DNA from 2 places in the Micromonospora sp. L31 genome. Region 2 is predicted to be linked to the other one. Evidence: riboswitches for the same ligand, from Rfam matches in the RefSeq annotation. Region 2 holds a riboswitch; the other holds the start of a gene.
The links. A riboswitch is a leader RNA that binds a small molecule or an ion and turns the genes downstream of it on or off. The one in region 2 is predicted to bind cobalamin.

Region 1 (7,593 bases), on a different contig from region 2:
CCGGCGAGGCGGTCCGGCTCAACGTCCGGCGCCGGCGGCACATCGGCCGGCTGCGCACCGTCGACGCCACGGTCGGCCAGCTCGACTACGCGGTCCGCAACGTGCGGGTCCTCGCCCGGGCCGGCGTGACGTTCAACCGGCTGCCCACCCCGGTGCCGCCCGAGCTGGGCGCGGCCCTGCGGGACCTGGCCGAGGCGGTCCGGGCGGCGGGCGAGGCGCTCGCCGCCGACCTCGACGGCGCCGAGGAGGCCGGCGACCGGCACGCCGCCCGCGCCGAGGCCGCCGCCCTGACCGCGGTACGCGTCGCCGGGCGGCTCTTCACCGCCGGCCAGACCCTGCCGCTGGCGATGATCGTCGGGCAGGTCCGGGCCACCGCCATCGACCTGCTGCGGGGCGTACGGGCCGACGACGACGCGGCGGTGCTGGCCCGGGTCGACGAGGCGCTCGGGCTGCCCGCGCTCTGACCAGCATGTGGTAAGGAGCGCATCTGGCTTGTGGTCGTGACGAAACCGGTGTGTGATCGACGGCGAGACGCCGTACCACCGGAAGGACCGCAAGCCGTGAGCCCACTCGTCACCGCGCCGAGCCCCGCCGTACCCCGGCAGGTGCTGGCCGCCCGCACCGGCGTCGCGGTGGTCTTCGCCCTCAACGGTCTCGCCGTGGCGTCCTGGTTCTCCCGGGTCCCCGCGGTCCGCGAGGCGCTCGGGCTCAGCGCCGGCCGGCTCGGCCTGCTGCTGCTGGCCATGTCCGGTGGCGCGGTGCTCGCCCTGACCACCGCCGGGCTGGTCACCCAGCGCCTCGGCGCGGCCCGCACGGTGGTGGCGTCCACCGTGCTGGTGGCGGTCGGGATGGCCGGTGTCGGGCTGGCCGCGGGAGTGGCCGGCTCGCTGCCCGGCGTGGCGGTCGCCCTGTTCGCCCTCGGCTACGGCTCCGGCACCTGCGACGTGGCGATGAACGTCGAGGGCGCCGCCGTCGAGAAGCGGCTGGGGCGCACCATCCTGCCGCGCTTCCACGCCGCCTGGAGCCTCGGCTCGGTGGCCGGTGCGGGCATCGGTGCGGGGGCCGCCCGCGTCGGGCTGCCGATCGGCGTGCACCTGGCGGTGCTGGCGGCGGTGGTGCTCGGCGGCACGATCCTCGGCGCCCGGGCCTTCCTTCCCGCCCAGCCGGCACCGGACACCGCCGCCACCCGGCGCGGTGGCCTGCTCGCCGCCTGGCGGGAGCCGCGCACCCTGCTGCTCGGCCTGCTGGTGCTGGTGATGGCGTTCGCCGAGGGCAGCGCGAACGACTGGCTCGCGGTCGCCTTCGTCGACGGGTACGACACGAGCGAGGCCGTCGGTGCCGCCGTCTTCGGGGTCTTCGTCACCGGCATGACCATCGGGCGGACCGCCGGCACCGTCGCCCTCGACCGCTGGGGACGGGTGCCCGTCCTGTTCGCCACCATCCTGCTCGCCGCCTTCGGCGCGGCGGTGGCGGTGCTGGCCGGCTCCGGGCCGGTCGCGATCGCCGGGGTGGCGCTCTGGGGGCTCGGCGCCTCGCTGGGCTTCCCGGTGGGGATGAGCGCCGCCGCCGACGACGAGGAGCGGGCTCCGGCGCGGGTCAGCGTGGTCGCGGTGCTGGGCTACACGTCGTTCCTCGCCGGGCCGCCGCTGCTCGGCCTGCTCGGCGACCGGGTCGGCATCCTGCACGCGCTGCTGGTCGTGCCGCTGCTGCTGCTGCCCACCCTGGCGCTGGTGCCGGTGACCCGGCCGCCGGCGCACCCCGCCAGCAGATAGAACCTAACAGCGGCCGGCCGTGGCCGGTATCGGGTACGCGGCCGACTGCGCAGCCCAGCCGTGCTGGCTAGGGTCGCCGGATGCCTACCGAAGAGATCACCGCCGGCGCCGCGGGCAGCTGGACCCTGGGCGACCGCGTCGTCCGCCGGATGGGGTTCGGCTCGATGCGGACCACCGTCGACCCCCATCCGGACCGCGCGGTGCGGGTGCTGCGCCGCGCCGTCGAGCTGGGCGTGAACCACATCGACACCGCCGCCTTCTACGTCTCGCCCGGCGGCACCCTGAACGTCGGCACCGGCCCCGCCCGGTACGCCACCGAGCTGATCCGCGCCGCGCTCGCCCCGTACCCGGAGGACCTGGTGATCGTCACCAAGGTCGGCTTCTCCTACGACCCGGCGACCGGCCTGCGCGAGGAGGCCACGCCGGCCCAGCTGCGCGCCCAGGTCGAGGAGAACCTGCGCCGGCTGGGCCGCGACCACCTCGACGTGGTGAACCTGCGGATCGTGAAGCGCCCCGGGCGGGACTCGGTGGCGGAGTCCTTCGGCGCGCTGGCCGAGCTGCGCGACGCCGGGCTGATCCGCCACCTCGGCCTGTCCAACGTCCGCCTGGACCACCTCGACGAGGCGCAGGCCATCGCCCCGGTGGTCTGCGTGCAGAACAGCTACGCCGTCGACAACCGGGGCGACCAGGACGCGCTGCTGCGCGAGTGCGGGGCGCGCGGGGTGGCGTACGTGCCGTTCTTCGCCCTCGCCGGCGTCCGGCGGGAGGCGGGCGCGGCGGCCGAGCACACCGCCGCCGTCCACGAGATCGCGCGGGCCCACGGCGCCACGCCGCACCAGGTACGCCTCGCCTGGACCCTGCACCAGGGGCCGCACGTGCTGGCCATCCCCGGCACCGGCGACGAGGCGCACCTGATCCAGAACGTCGCGGCCGGCGCGCTGCGGCTCTCCGCCGAGGAGCTGGCCGCGCTCGACTGAGCACGCCCGGTCAGCTCACGCTCACCCGCCTCGCAGCCGACTGTCAGGTGACGGTGCTCCACTGGAGGGACGCCGAGGAGAGGAGCGGGCAGATGGGCTGGTTCAGCCGGCGGTCGCGGGCCGCCGTCCCCACCCCGACGAAGCTCGACCGGGAGGCCACCCGCGAGGACCTGGCCGCGCTGGAGGAGTTCGTGACGAGCCGGCAGGGCGTGGAGTTCTACCTGGAGCCGGAGACCACCGCCACGGACACCACGGTGGTGGCGATCGCCCACGACGGCGAGTGGATCCGCCGCCGGACCGGCTCGCCGCAGGTGGCGGCGAAGCTGGCCGGCCGGCACGCCGTGCCGCTCTACGAGGCGGCGAAGACCGGCTACCCGGAGCGGATGCGGGTCTGGAACCGGGCCCACCCGGAGCGCCGGATGCGCTGACCGCTCACCCCTCGACGGCGGCGCGGGCCTCGTCGAGGGTCATCGGGTCGGCGTGGCTGGAGACGTACCAGTGGTAGCGGTCGTCGAGCAGCCGGCGCACCAGCGCCAGGTCGGGGCCGTCCCCGTCCTGGCGCAGGTGCATCGGCGGCGGGTAGAAGCAGTCGCCGAGCAGCATCACCGCCGAGTCGGGCACCAGCACCACGGTCGAGTCGGGGGCGTGCCGGCCGCCGACGTGGCGCAGCCGTACGCCGGTGGGCAGCTCCAGCTCGTCGGTGAAGGTGCGGGTGGGCGGCAGCACCGCGAAGTCGTCCCAGGAGTCCATGGCCAGGGCGCGGGCCCGGAAGCTGGGGCCGAGTCGCGGCTCGGCGCGGACCTGCTCGCGCAGGTAGCGTTGACTCCACGGGCGGGCCGCCTCGGCGCGCAGCGGCGCCTCCCCGGCGACGTGCCCGACGATCTCCACGCCCGGCCAGGCGCAGGCGCCCCACACGTGGTCCCAGTGGTGGTGGGTGTAGACCAGCCAGCGCGGCTCGGGCAGCCCCGCCGCCGTCAGCGCGGCGCGGATCTCCCGGGCGTGGCCCGGGCTGTGCCCGGCGTCGACCAGCACGCCGCCGCGCTCGTCGGTGATCAGCGCCACGCTCGGTTGGATGGTGCCCGGGTCGGGATCGCCCGGGTAGAGCCAGACCCGGCCGGCGAGGTGGTGGAACGTGGGCTCGGCGATGGCTGGGGTCCTTTCCCGATCGACCGGCGATTCTTCGGCCGGCGGGACCGATCGTAGGCGTTCGGCCCCCGGCCGATGGCCCCGCCGTCGACGCTGACCGGCGGATACCCGCCCGCACCGTCCCCTTTGCTCTGCTGCCGCCGCGGCAACAGCGAAGCGCTCCCAGTGGTGCCTCCGAGGCAGCAGAGCAAAGGGGGCGCGACATCGAGGTCGGACATTGTCCGAAGTGCGGGGACGGTCGCTGATGATCGTCGGGCTTCGATGGGCCGGCCCGCCCGGCGCGAGCCGGGGCGGCGTTGACCCGGTGCCGAGGGGTGTGGCAGCATTCGCGGCCTGACGGCAGTGAAGGAAGTCGGTGCGATTCCGGCGCGGTCCCGCCACTGTCACCGGGGAGCGATCCCCCCTTGCGAGTCACGGCCGTGTTCCTGCGGTTGGAAGGCCGGGGGAGAGCGTTGATCCGGAAGCCAGGATACTTCGGCCGTCGGAGCGACCCCAGGGCGTGGACACCCGAGGAGGACCCCGATGACGCGCAGCGTCTCCACCGCCGACGAGCCCCGTCGTACCCGTTCCGGGCGCGCTGACGCGCCCCTGCCCGGCCGCGCCGTCGCGCCGGCCGACCGTCCGGACACCCCGTCCGGCGCCCGCGCCCCGCGTTCCGCCGTTCACCGCTGACCGCCGCACCGTGCCGCCCACCGGTCCATCGCCGGTGATCCGCCCGGCGGCCCGTCGTACCCGCTGAACCGCGCCCGTCCCCTCGCCTCGCCCGACCGGCCCCGCGCCGGTCCGGGCGTCACTCTCCGGAGCCGTCCGTGCGCATCCTGCTGCTCTCCACCGCCGACACCGACCTGCTCGCCGCCCGCGCCAGCGGCGCCGACTACCGGCTGGCCAACCCCGCCCGGGTCGCCGCCGACGCCGTGCCGGCGCTGCTCGACGGCGTCGACCTCGCCGTCGTACGCCTGCTCGGCGGCCGGCAGGCGTGGCCGGACGGGCTGGCCGCCGTGCTCGCCTCGGGCGTGCCCACGGTGGTGCTCGGCGGCGAGGCGGTGCCCGACGCGGAGCTGATGGCCGCCTCCACGGTGGCCTCCGGAGTGGCCACCCAGGCGCTGTCCTACCTGGTCGAGGGGGGTCCGGAGAACCTGGCCGAGCTGGCCCGGTTCCTCTCCGACACGGTGCTGCTGACCGGCGAGGGCTTCGACCCGCCCGCGCCCACCCCCGCGTACGGGGTGCACGGCGACCGGGCCGCCGCGGTGTCGACGGCGACCCGCCCCACCGTCGGGATCGTCTTCTACCGGGCGCACGCCCTCGCCGGGAACACCGGCTTCGTCGACGTCCTCGCCGACGCGGTCGAGGCGGCCGGCGGCGACCCGCTGCCGATCTTCTGCGGCTCGCTGCGCGGGCTCACCCCCGGCGACGGGCCGCTGCCCCTCTTCGCCCGCTGCGACGCCCTGGTCGTCACCGTGCTCGCCGCCGGCGGTGCCGTCGCGGCGGACGCCTCCGGCGGGGGCGACGAGGATGCCTGGGACGTCGGCGCGCTCGCCGCCCTCGACGTGCCGATCGTGCAGGCGCTCTGCCTCACCAGCACCCGCGAGCAGTGGGCCGGCAGCGACGCCGGACTTTCCCCGTTGGACGCCGCGATGCAGGTGGCCATCCCCGAGTTCGACGGGCGGATCGTCACCGTGCCGTTCTCGTTCAAGCGCGTCGACGCCGACGGGCTCTCGGTCTACGCCGCCGATGCGGAGCGGGCCGCCCGGGTGGCCGGCATCGCCGTCCGCCAGGCCCGGCTGCGGCACGTGCCCAACGCCGACAAGCGCCTCGCCGTCGTGCTCAGCTCGTACCCGACCAAGCACTCCCGGGTCGGCAACGCGGTCGGCCTGGACACCCCCGCCTCGGCGGTACGGCTGCTCGCCGCCCTCGCCGACGCCGGTTACGACCTCGGCGACGAGCCGGTCCCCACCGACGGGGACGCGCTGATCCACGCGCTGATCGCCGCCGGCGGGCACGACGTCGAATGGCTCACCCCCGAGCAGCTCGCCGCCGCCGAGGCGCGGGTACCCGGGCAGACCTACCGGCGCTGGTTCGCCCGGGTGCCGGCGCCGCTGCGGGACCGGATGCGCACCCACTGGGGCGAGCCGCCCGGCGAGCTGTACGCCGACGGCGGCAACCTGGTCCTGGCCGGGCTGAGCTTCGGCAACGTGGTGCTGATGATCCAGCCGCCGCGTGGCTTCGGCGAGAACCCGATCGCCATCTACCACGACCCCGACCTGCCGCCCAGCCACCACTACCTGGCCGCGTACCGCTGGCTGGCCGCGCCGGTGGCCGACGGCGGCTTCGGCGCCGACGCGGTGGTGCACCTCGGCAAGCACGGCACGCTGGAATGGCTGCCCGGCAAGGGGCTCGGCCTCGCCGCCGACTGCGCCCCCGACGCCGTCCTCGGCGACCTGCCGCTGGTCTACCCGTTCATCGTCAACGACCCCGGCGAGGGCACCCAGGCCAAGCGCCGGGCGCACGCCGTCGTCGTCGACCACCTCGTCCCGCCGATGGCCCGCGCCGAGACGTACGGCGACCTGGCCAAACTCGAACAGCTCCTCGACGAGTACGCCACCGTCCAGGCGCTCGACCCGGCCAAGGTGCCGACCGTGCGGGCGCAGATCTGGGAGCTGGTCCGGGCCGCCGAGCTGCACCACGACCTGCACACCGATGACATGCCGGCCGCCGACGACTTCGACGACTTCGTGCTGCACCTCGACGGGTACCTCTGCGAGGTCAAGGACGTGCAGATCCGCGACGGGCTGCACATCCTCGCCGAGGCGCCCACCGGCGAGGCCCGGGTCAACCTCGTCCTCGCCGTGCTGCGCGCCCCCCAGGTCTGGGGCGGCACCCGCGCCCTGCCCGGCCTGCGCCAGGCGCTCGCCGCCGCGTACGGGCTGGACGAGCAGGACCTGCTCGCCGAGCCGGGACGGCGGATCGCCGTGCCCGAGCCGCTGACCGAGGCGGCCGACGGGCCGGCCGCCACCGCCGCCGACGCCGTCGACCTGGTCGAGGCCCTGGCCCGCCGGCTGGTCGTCGGCATGGAGACCCTCGGCTGGGACGCCGACAAGGTCGACGCGGTGGTCGAGGAGGTCACCGGCCGGGCGATCGGCGACGCCGCCGACGTGCTGCGCTTCGCCGCCCGCGAGGTGGTGCCCCGGCTGGCCCGGACCACCGACGAGATCGACCGGGTGCTCGGCGCGCTGGACGGCCGGTTCGTGCCGCCCGGCCCCTCCGGCTCACCCACCCGCGGCCTGGTCAACGTGCTGCCCACCGGCCGCAACTTCTACTCCGTCGACCCCAAGGCCATCCCGTCCCGCAACGCCTGGGACGTCGGGGTGGCCCTCGCGGACTCGCTGCTCGCCCGGCACCTCGCCGACACCGGCGCGTACCCCCGCTCGGTGGGGCTCACCGTCTGGGGCACCAGCGCCATGCGTACCCAGGGCGACGACATCGCCGAGGTGCTGGCCCTGCTCGGCTGCCGGCCGACCTGGGACGACCGGTCCCGGCGGGTCACCGGCGTCGAGGTGGTGCCGCTGGCGGAGCTGGGGCGTCCCCGGGTGGACGTGACCGTCCGCATCTCCGGCTTCTTCCGCGACGCCTTCCCGCACGTCGTGGCGCTGCTCGACGACGCGGTACGCCGGGTCGCCGCCCTCGACGAGCCGGCCGGG
Region 2 (7,593 bases):
CCAGGTGTTGCGGATGGCGGCCCGGAACCGCTCGTAGAAGTCCGGGTAGCGCATCGGGCGCAGGGTCAGGTCCATGCCGGGGTCGAGCAGCATCGTCACTGGCAGGCCTCGCAGATCTCGGGGTTCTCCAGCGAGCAGGCGACCGCGTCGCTCTCGCCGACGGACAGGGTGAGCAGGGCCGGCGCCGCCGGTCGCGGCGAGGGCACGGGTGCGGCCGCCGGCGCGGCGGCGACCGTGGTCTGCGCGATCCGGGTCGCCGGACGGGACCGCAGGTAGTAGGTGGTCTTCAGGCCGGCCCGCCAGGCGTACGCGTACATCGAGGAGAGCCGGCCGATGGTCGGGCTGGCCTGGAACAGGTTGAGCGACTGCGACTGGTCCACGTACGGGGCGCGGGCGGCGGCCAGGTCGATCAGCGCCTTCTGCGGCAGCTCCCAGGCGGTGCGGTGCAGCGCCTTCAGCTCCGCCGGCAGGTCCAGCTCCTGCACCGAGCCGTCCGCCCGCTTGATCGCGTCCCGGGTCTGCGGGGTCCACCGGCCCAGCCGCTTCAGGTCGGCGACCAGGTGCCGGTTGACCTGGAGGAACTCCCCGGAGAGGGTCTCCCGCTTGAAGACGTTGGAGACCAGCGGCTCGACGCACTCGGCGCAGCCGGCGATCGAGGCGATGGTGGCCGTCGGCGCGATCGCCACCAGCAGCGAGTTGCGCAGCCCGTGCCGGGCCACCCTCTCCCGCAGCGCCGCCCACGCCTCCGGCCGGGTGGGCCGGGCGTCCGGCCAGTGGTCCGGGTGCAGCACCCCGCCGGCTGCCCGGGTCAGCGGGTACGCCGGGTGCGCGCCCTGCTCCGCCGCCAGGTCGGCGGAGGCGTCGTACGCGGCCAGGGCGATCTCCTCGGCGATCCGGGTGGACAGGGCCAGCGCCTCCGGCGAGTCGAACGGCAGTCGCAGCGCGGCGAAGACGTCGGCCAGCCCCATCACGCCCAGCCCCAGCGGCCGCCACCGCCGGTGCGCGGTGGCCGCCTGCTCGGTGGGGAACCAGTTCCGGTCGATCGCCCGGTCCAGCGCCCCGACCGCCAGCCGGACCGTCGTGGCGAGCTTGGCGAAGTCCACGCCACCGTCGACCAGGTGGGCGGCCAGGTTGACCGAGCCGAGCGTGCAGACGGCCGTCTCGTCGTCGCTGGTCACCTCCAGGATCTCGGTGCAGAGGTTGGAATGGTGCACCACACCCCCGCCCGCGCCGACCTGGTTGCAGGTGCGGTTCGCCGCGTCCTTGAACGTCATCCAGCCGTTGCCGGTCTGCGCCAGGGTGCGCATCATCCGGCCGTACAGGGTGCGGGCCGGCAGCGTTCGCACCGCCTTGCCGGCCGCCTCCGCCGCCCGGTAGGCGGCGTCGAACTCCGCGCCCCACAGGTCGACCAGCTCCGGCACCTCCTTCGGGTCGAAGAGCGACCAGTCGGCGTCCGCCTCGACGCGGCGCATGAACTCGTCCGGCACCCAGTTGGCCAGGTTCAGGTTGTGCGTACGCCGGGCCTCGTCGCCGGTGTTGTCCTTCAGTTCCAGGAACTCCTCGATGTCGGCGTGCCAGGTGTCCAGGTAGACGCAGGCCGCGCCCTTGCGCCGGCCGCCCTGGTTGACCGCCGCGACGCTGGCGTCGAGGGTGCGCAGCCAGGGCACGATGCCGTTGGAGCGGCCGTTGGTGCCCCGGATCAGCGACCCCCGCGAGCGCACCCGGGACCACGAGATGCCGATTCCACCGGCGAACTTGGACAGCCTCGCCACCTGCGTGTAGCGGTCGTAGATCGAGTCCAGCTCATCGCGGGGCGAGTCGACCAGGAAGCAGGAGGAGAGCTGCTGGTGCCGGGCGCCGGCGTTGAACAGCGTCGGCGAGCTGGGCAGGTAGGCCAGCCGGGACATCAGCCGGTACAGCTCGCCGGCCTGCTCGACGGTGTCGGACAGGCCGGTGGCGACCCGCAGCCAGAAGTGCTGCGGCCGTTCGAGCACCGCCCGGCTGCGCGGGTGGCGCAGCAGGTAGCGGTCGTGCAGGGTGCGCAGTCCGAAGTACTCGAAGGCGTCGTCGCCGGCGTGGTCGACCAGGGCGTCGAGGGCGGCGGCGTGCGTCGCGACGAAGCCGGCGAAGCCCGGGTCCAGCAGGCCCTCGGCGTACGCGGCGGAAACGCTGTCGCTGAAGCTGTCGATGCCCTGGCCGGTGGTCTCGTCGGCGATCCGCCCGGCGAGCAGGCGGGCGGCCAGCCGGGCGTACCCGGGCTCCTCGGCGGTGAGCCCGGCCGCCGCCGCGATGGCCAGCCGGGTCAGCTCGTCGGTGTCCGCGCCGGCGGTGCGACCCGACTCGACCAGGGCGAGGATCCGCTCCGGGTCGGTGTCGGGCAGGTCGTGGTGGTGCTGGTGCAGGAGGTCCCGCAGTGCCCCGACCGGGGGTGGGGCGATGGTGGATGACGCCGTCACGTGCTCTCCTGGGTGGTCGGTGTGGACCGCGGGAGGGCACGACGGCACGCCGGATCGCCACCGGTCGGTGTGCCGGCGGTGCTCCGTACGGCTCGACGGCCCTCCCACGAGGCCCCGAGGTGGTCCGCGTGCCCGGTGGGCACGCCCTGCTGGCAGGTCTTCGGACTCGCGGGCAGACGCGTCCGGCGCGTTCGCCTACTGGCCGTCGCTTCCCGGGCCCCGTCGGGCCCAGTGCTCGTGACGGCGGTCGTTCTCGCTCACCGCTGCGGGGCAGTCCCGGATTCGCACCGGGTTCCCTGTTCGGCGCGACGCCTGGCGGACGTCGACGCCTGGCGGACCCTTGGGGGGTAGCACCAGCAGTAAAAGTGATCCTAGATGTAGTGGGTCGCAAAAAGCCAACACACCATATGCTGTGGGCGTGTCGCATCGGCGGAGAAATATGCGCCGCGTACAACCTGGACGGTGCCCGACCCCGTCAGCGGGGTGAATGTTCACGGACGGGGTGGGTGGATGCGGGCGGACCTGGAACAGGAGTACGTCGAGTACGTCACGTCGCGGCTGCCGGCGCTGCGCCGGATCGCCTGCCACCTGACCGGGGACGCGCACCGTGGCGACGATCTCGTCCAGACCGCCGTCACCCGGCTCTACGTCGGCTGGCGGCGGGCCCGCGAGGCGGACAACGTCGACGCGTACGTGCGTACCGTGCTGGTCCGGGTCTTCCTCGACGAGAAGCGCCGGCTCTGGTCCCGGGTCCGCCTGGTCGACACGACACCCGAGCCGGCGCCCGCCCCGACTGGCGACGCGGTGGAGGACCGGGAGCTGCTGCACGCCGCGCTCGCCCAGGTGCCGCCCCGGCAGCGGGCCGTGCTGGTGCTGCGCGCGCGCCGTCGCCCGGCGGATCGCCCTCGAACTCCGCTACGCCGTGGATTGGCCCCTCCGGCTGCCGGTGCGCTTCGCCACGCCCCCGGCCGGCCTGAAGCCGATGGCGTACCTGATGAGCAGGAGGGCGAACGACCGCTGGGACGTGGAGCTGTCCTACGGCGCGGTCATCGGCGATCCCACCTCCCGCATCAACGGCCACCCCGCCCGCCGCACGTCCTCCCTGGACGGCGGCGCGAGCCTCCAGGTCTACGGAGTCCAGGGTCTGTACGTGGAAATGACCGCGCACGACAAGGCCACCCTGCGCAAGCTCGGCGGCAACCTGGACGGCCTCTTCCGCAGCGCCACCTTCCACCCGGAGGCCCACGACTGGCGCTGATTTCGGCCGGGCGGCGGAATTCGTCCCCGCCGCCCGGTTTGCGACCGCATCTGCCGGGAAGTCGGGGAACGTGCGAGCGCTGATGAACAAGATCGAGCAGAACGCCGCGCTGGACCCGGTCGGCGATCGACTCCAGCGGGCCGTCCAGTCGACCCTGCGCGGGCAGCGGGTCCGTGACCTGCTGCACGGCGTCTGGCTGGGCCATCCGCTGCACCCGGCGATGGTGCAGGTGCCGGTGGGCGCGTGGATCAGCGCCGCCGTGCTGGACCTGCTGCCCGGTCAGCGCCGGGCCGCGACCACCCTGGTCGGGCTGGGTACGGTGAGCGCCCTCCCGGCCGCCGTCGCCGGGCTGAACGACTGGGCCGCCCTGGCCCGGGACCAGCGCCGGGTCGGGCTGGTGCACGCCGCCTCCAACTCCGTCGCGCTGGTGTTCTACGCCAGTTCGCTCGCCGCCCGGATGCGCGGCCGGCACGGCATGGGGCGGGTGCTGGCGTACCTGGGGCTGAGCGCGGCCAGCACCGGGGCGTACATCGGCGGGCACCTGGCGTACAAGCAGGGTGCGCAGGTGAACCAGAGCATCTCCGAGCTGCACCGGATGACCGACGAATGGAAGGCCATCGCCGACCTGGCCACGCTGCCGCAGCGCGAGCTGATCACCCGCGAGGTCGACGACGTCTCGGTGATCCTCTACCGGCACGGCGACGACGTCACCGTGATGCTGGAACGCTGCCCGCACCAGAGCGGCCCGCTCGGCGAGGGCGAGGTGCAGGAGATCGAGGGCCACGCCTGCGTGGTCTGCCCCTGGCACGGCTCCACGTTCCGGCTCAACGGCGGCGAGGTCGTGCACGGCCCCGCCGCGAACGACCAGCAGCTCCTGCCGACCCGGGTGGTCGACGGAATCCTCCAGACCAAGCTGCCCTGACCTCCCACCGGGCACCTGGCCGGACCGCGGTGGCCCGGGCCGGGCGGCCCGTCGGCTCACGGCATTGCGGGCACGGCAGGGTGCCGTGGCCCGGGCCAGTGACCTGCCGGTTCCGGTCGCGAGCGCCGCAGATCACGCCGCCCGCTGTTGTTGGGCGCGGCCGGGTGCGCGTACCCCTGGTCAGTCACGGCGGTGGCGAGCGCGGGCGGCCGCGACGGCCCGGGCCGGGCGGCGGCGCAGCCCGAGCACCGCGCCGATCTGCGCGCCGACGATGCTGGCCACGGCGAGCACCGCGGAGACCGCCAGCGGCCGGTTCATCCCGTCGTCGTCGGTGGCCCGGGAGGCCCCGGCCGCCATCGCCGGGGGTGCCCCCGCCGGCCGCTCCACCTGCGGCGGCATCGTCCGGGGTGCCGGCTGTCCCGGCGTCGCGCCGGTCCCGCCCGGTCCGACCTGACCGCCCGGAGCACCCGGCCCGGCCTGCTCGTCGGGGACCGGCGACCCGATGCCGCCGGGGGACCCCTTCGGCGAGCCCGGGGACGCGGCCGGCGGCTGGGGCGACGGCTTGCGCGGCGTCGGCTGTCCGGCCACCAGCCGGCCGGTCGCGTGCGTGCGTGCACCGCCGTCCTCCGCCCGCGCCGGCAGCTTGATCAGCTGGCCCGGCCGGATCCGGTCGGCGTCGTGCAGCCGGTTGAGCCGGGCCAGCTCCTGGTAGCGGTCGAAGTCGTCCAGGTAGCGTTCCGCCACCTCGCCCAGGTAGTCGCCCTTGGCGACCCGGTACACCGGCGGGGCCGGCTGCGGCCGGACAGCCTCGGCGCCGGCACCCTCGGGGACCGCCCCCGTCGATCCGACGGGCGGCGCCGCGAGGACCACCGTCGCGCCCGTCGCCGGCATTGCCGCGCCCGTCGCCGGGAGCCCGGTGCCGGCCGTCGCCGGGTACGTCATGGCCGCCGCCGCGCTGGCCGCCGGGCTCGCCGCGATGATCAACGCGACCGACCCGACCAGCGCCGCCGCCGCCCGTTGCTGCCGGCTCATCCCGGGCAGCCGGGGCGCCGGCCGCCGGGTCGCCTGCGCCGCCAGCTCCACCAGCACGGAGAAGGCGAACGTCGCCCAGCCGAACCAGCCGACCACGGCCAGCGCGCGCAGGAACAACCGACCGTCGTCCCGGCTGGTGAGCGCCGTGCCCACCTCCGACAGGCTGGGCAGGTGGTCGGGCAGCGGATTACCGGCGAAGGCGAGCAGCGCCACCGGCGCGCCCACCAGCAGCGCGACCAGGACGACCAGCGACCCGAAGCCGGTGAGCAGCTGGCCGGTCCGCCGAACGGCGGAGCCACGCGGTGCGGTCATGGCGGCCTTCCCTTCCTACGGTGCCCCGGTGAGTGCCCGCGCAGTGGCCTCACCCGAGACGGTGACGGTGTCGTCCATGCCGAAGAGGCCGAGCATGTGCCGGCGGTAGGTGACGGTGACGCGTACCCGGATCTGCTTCTCGCCGTCGATCACGGGGAAGCTCACCGAGTGCCTGGTCGCGCCCGCCGCCGAGAGGTAGTCGCGGACGGCCGCCCGCGCGTCGCCCTCGTCGATTTCCTTCGGGCCGCCCTCGATCGCGCGGGCCCGGTCGACGGCCTGGCCGCCGCTGCGGGCCGCCTCGGCAGCGAGGTCGTCGGCGCGTTGCAGCGACCGGAGCTGACCGGCGCCGTCGTACGCGACGCCGATGACCGCGAGCACGCCGGTCATCGCGACGGCCAGGAACAGGCTCACCCGTCCCTCGTCGCGGCCGGCCCGACGGGCGGTCATCCCCGGCTCCGGTAGCGGTCCAGCGGGGAGGTGAAGATCGCCGCGGCGGTGGTCCGCAGCGGCATCCCGGGCAGCGCCGGCAGCCGCAGGTCGCGGTGGGACACCACGCAGGTCACCGAGACGGTCACGCTCGCCGGCTGCCCGGCCGGGCTGCGGTACGCCGCGTCGAAGCTGGTCGACCGGCCACGTACCGAGCCGCTGAAGGTCATCCGGGGCGCGCCGGCGCAGTTCAGGCGTCGCCAGTCGAGCTGGCGGCGGACGGCGTCGCGGGCCGCGTCGCGGGCGGTGCCGGCGTCCCGGGAGATCGAGGCGGCCCGGGCGGCGTCGTGGGCGGCCGCCTCCACCGCCTCGTCGGCGATCGCGGTGCGCCCGGTCACCCCGGCCAGCACGATCAGCGCGATGAACGCCGGGGCGAGCACCGCCACCTCGATGGAGACCGAGCCCCGGGCGCGGCCGTCCGCGACGGCGGTCACGGGTTCGTCCAGCGTTCGACGGTGCCGTGCGCGGTCTGCCGGACCCGGAAGCTGACGCCCGGGATGACCGACAGGGACCGGCCGGTGACCGTGCAGGTGACCTCGGTGGCCCCGGTGACGCAGGTCGGCCCCGGGCTGTCCCAGCCGACGAGCCAGTCACCGGCCGCATTGAGGAACCGGGTGGCCCGGGCCTCGCCCGCCCCGGCCGGCGCCTGGAGCACCCGCTGCGCGTTCACCCCGCTCTGCGCGGCGTTCAGCGCCGTGGACCGGGCGACGAACCACGCGGCCACCTGGACGGAGGCGAAGAGCAGCACCAGCACCGCCGGCATGACGACGGCCAGCTCGACCGGGTTCGCGCCCCGGTCCGTACCCCCGGCGGCGAGGCGTCGCCGCACGGCCCGCACCACGCCACGCACGGCGACCGGCACGCCCCGACCGGCCGCGCCGTTCCGGGCGGCCCCGCCGTTCCGACCGGCTCTGCCGTTCCGGTCGGGCCGGCCAGGCCGGGTCGCCTGGTCAGGCTGTGCGGCGCGGCCGGACCGGATCGGGTGGCAGGGCCCGGCGGTGTCGGGGGTTCCGACGGCGCGCGCGGTCCGGGTCGCCGGCCCGGGGTGCGGACGGCCGGACGCGCCCCGGGACCGGGCGGTGGGGGCCGCCCGACCGGCCCGGGGTGCGTCCGGCCAGCTCATCGGA

Region 1: linked by a shared signal. The riboswitch ahead of cobN (cobaltochelatase subunit CobN) and the one ahead of ACTMS9_RS01385 (ribonucleoside-diphosphate reductase subunit alpha) in region 2 are both predicted to bind cobalamin.

Annotation. Positions count from the first base shown of each region.
Region 1 covers NZ_JBQHDC010000004.1:73,073-80,665, reverse strand. The annotation lists gene ACTMS9_RS13120 (FUSC family protein) at 1-464, shown strand, start outside; gene ACTMS9_RS13115 (MFS transporter) at 561-1,772, shown strand; gene ACTMS9_RS13110 (aldo/keto reductase) at 1,853-2,749, shown strand; gene ACTMS9_RS13105 (hypothetical protein) at 2,842-3,177, shown strand; gene ACTMS9_RS13100 (MBL fold metallo-hydrolase) at 3,182-3,811, opposite strand; cobalamin riboswitch at 4,216-4,392, shown strand; gene cobN (cobaltochelatase subunit CobN) at 4,705-7,593, shown strand, end outside.
Region 2 covers NZ_JBQHDC010000001.1:273,151-280,743, forward strand. The annotation lists gene ACTMS9_RS01380 (ribonucleotide-diphosphate reductase subunit beta) at 1-93, opposite strand, end outside; gene ACTMS9_RS01385 (ribonucleoside-diphosphate reductase subunit alpha) at 96-2,438, opposite strand; cobalamin riboswitch at 2,591-2,826, opposite strand; partial or broken gene ACTMS9_RS01390 (sigma factor) at 2,967-3,191, shown strand; gene ACTMS9_RS01395 (hypothetical protein) at 3,379-3,714, shown strand; gene ACTMS9_RS01400 (Rieske 2Fe-2S domain-containing protein) at 3,797-4,636, shown strand; gene ACTMS9_RS01405 (LysM peptidoglycan-binding domain-containing protein) at 4,817-5,980, opposite strand; gene ACTMS9_RS01410 (hypothetical protein) at 5,996-6,427, opposite strand; gene ACTMS9_RS01415 (TadE/TadG family type IV pilus assembly protein) at 6,424-6,900, opposite strand; gene ACTMS9_RS01420 (TadE/TadG family type IV pilus assembly protein) at 6,897-7,328, opposite strand.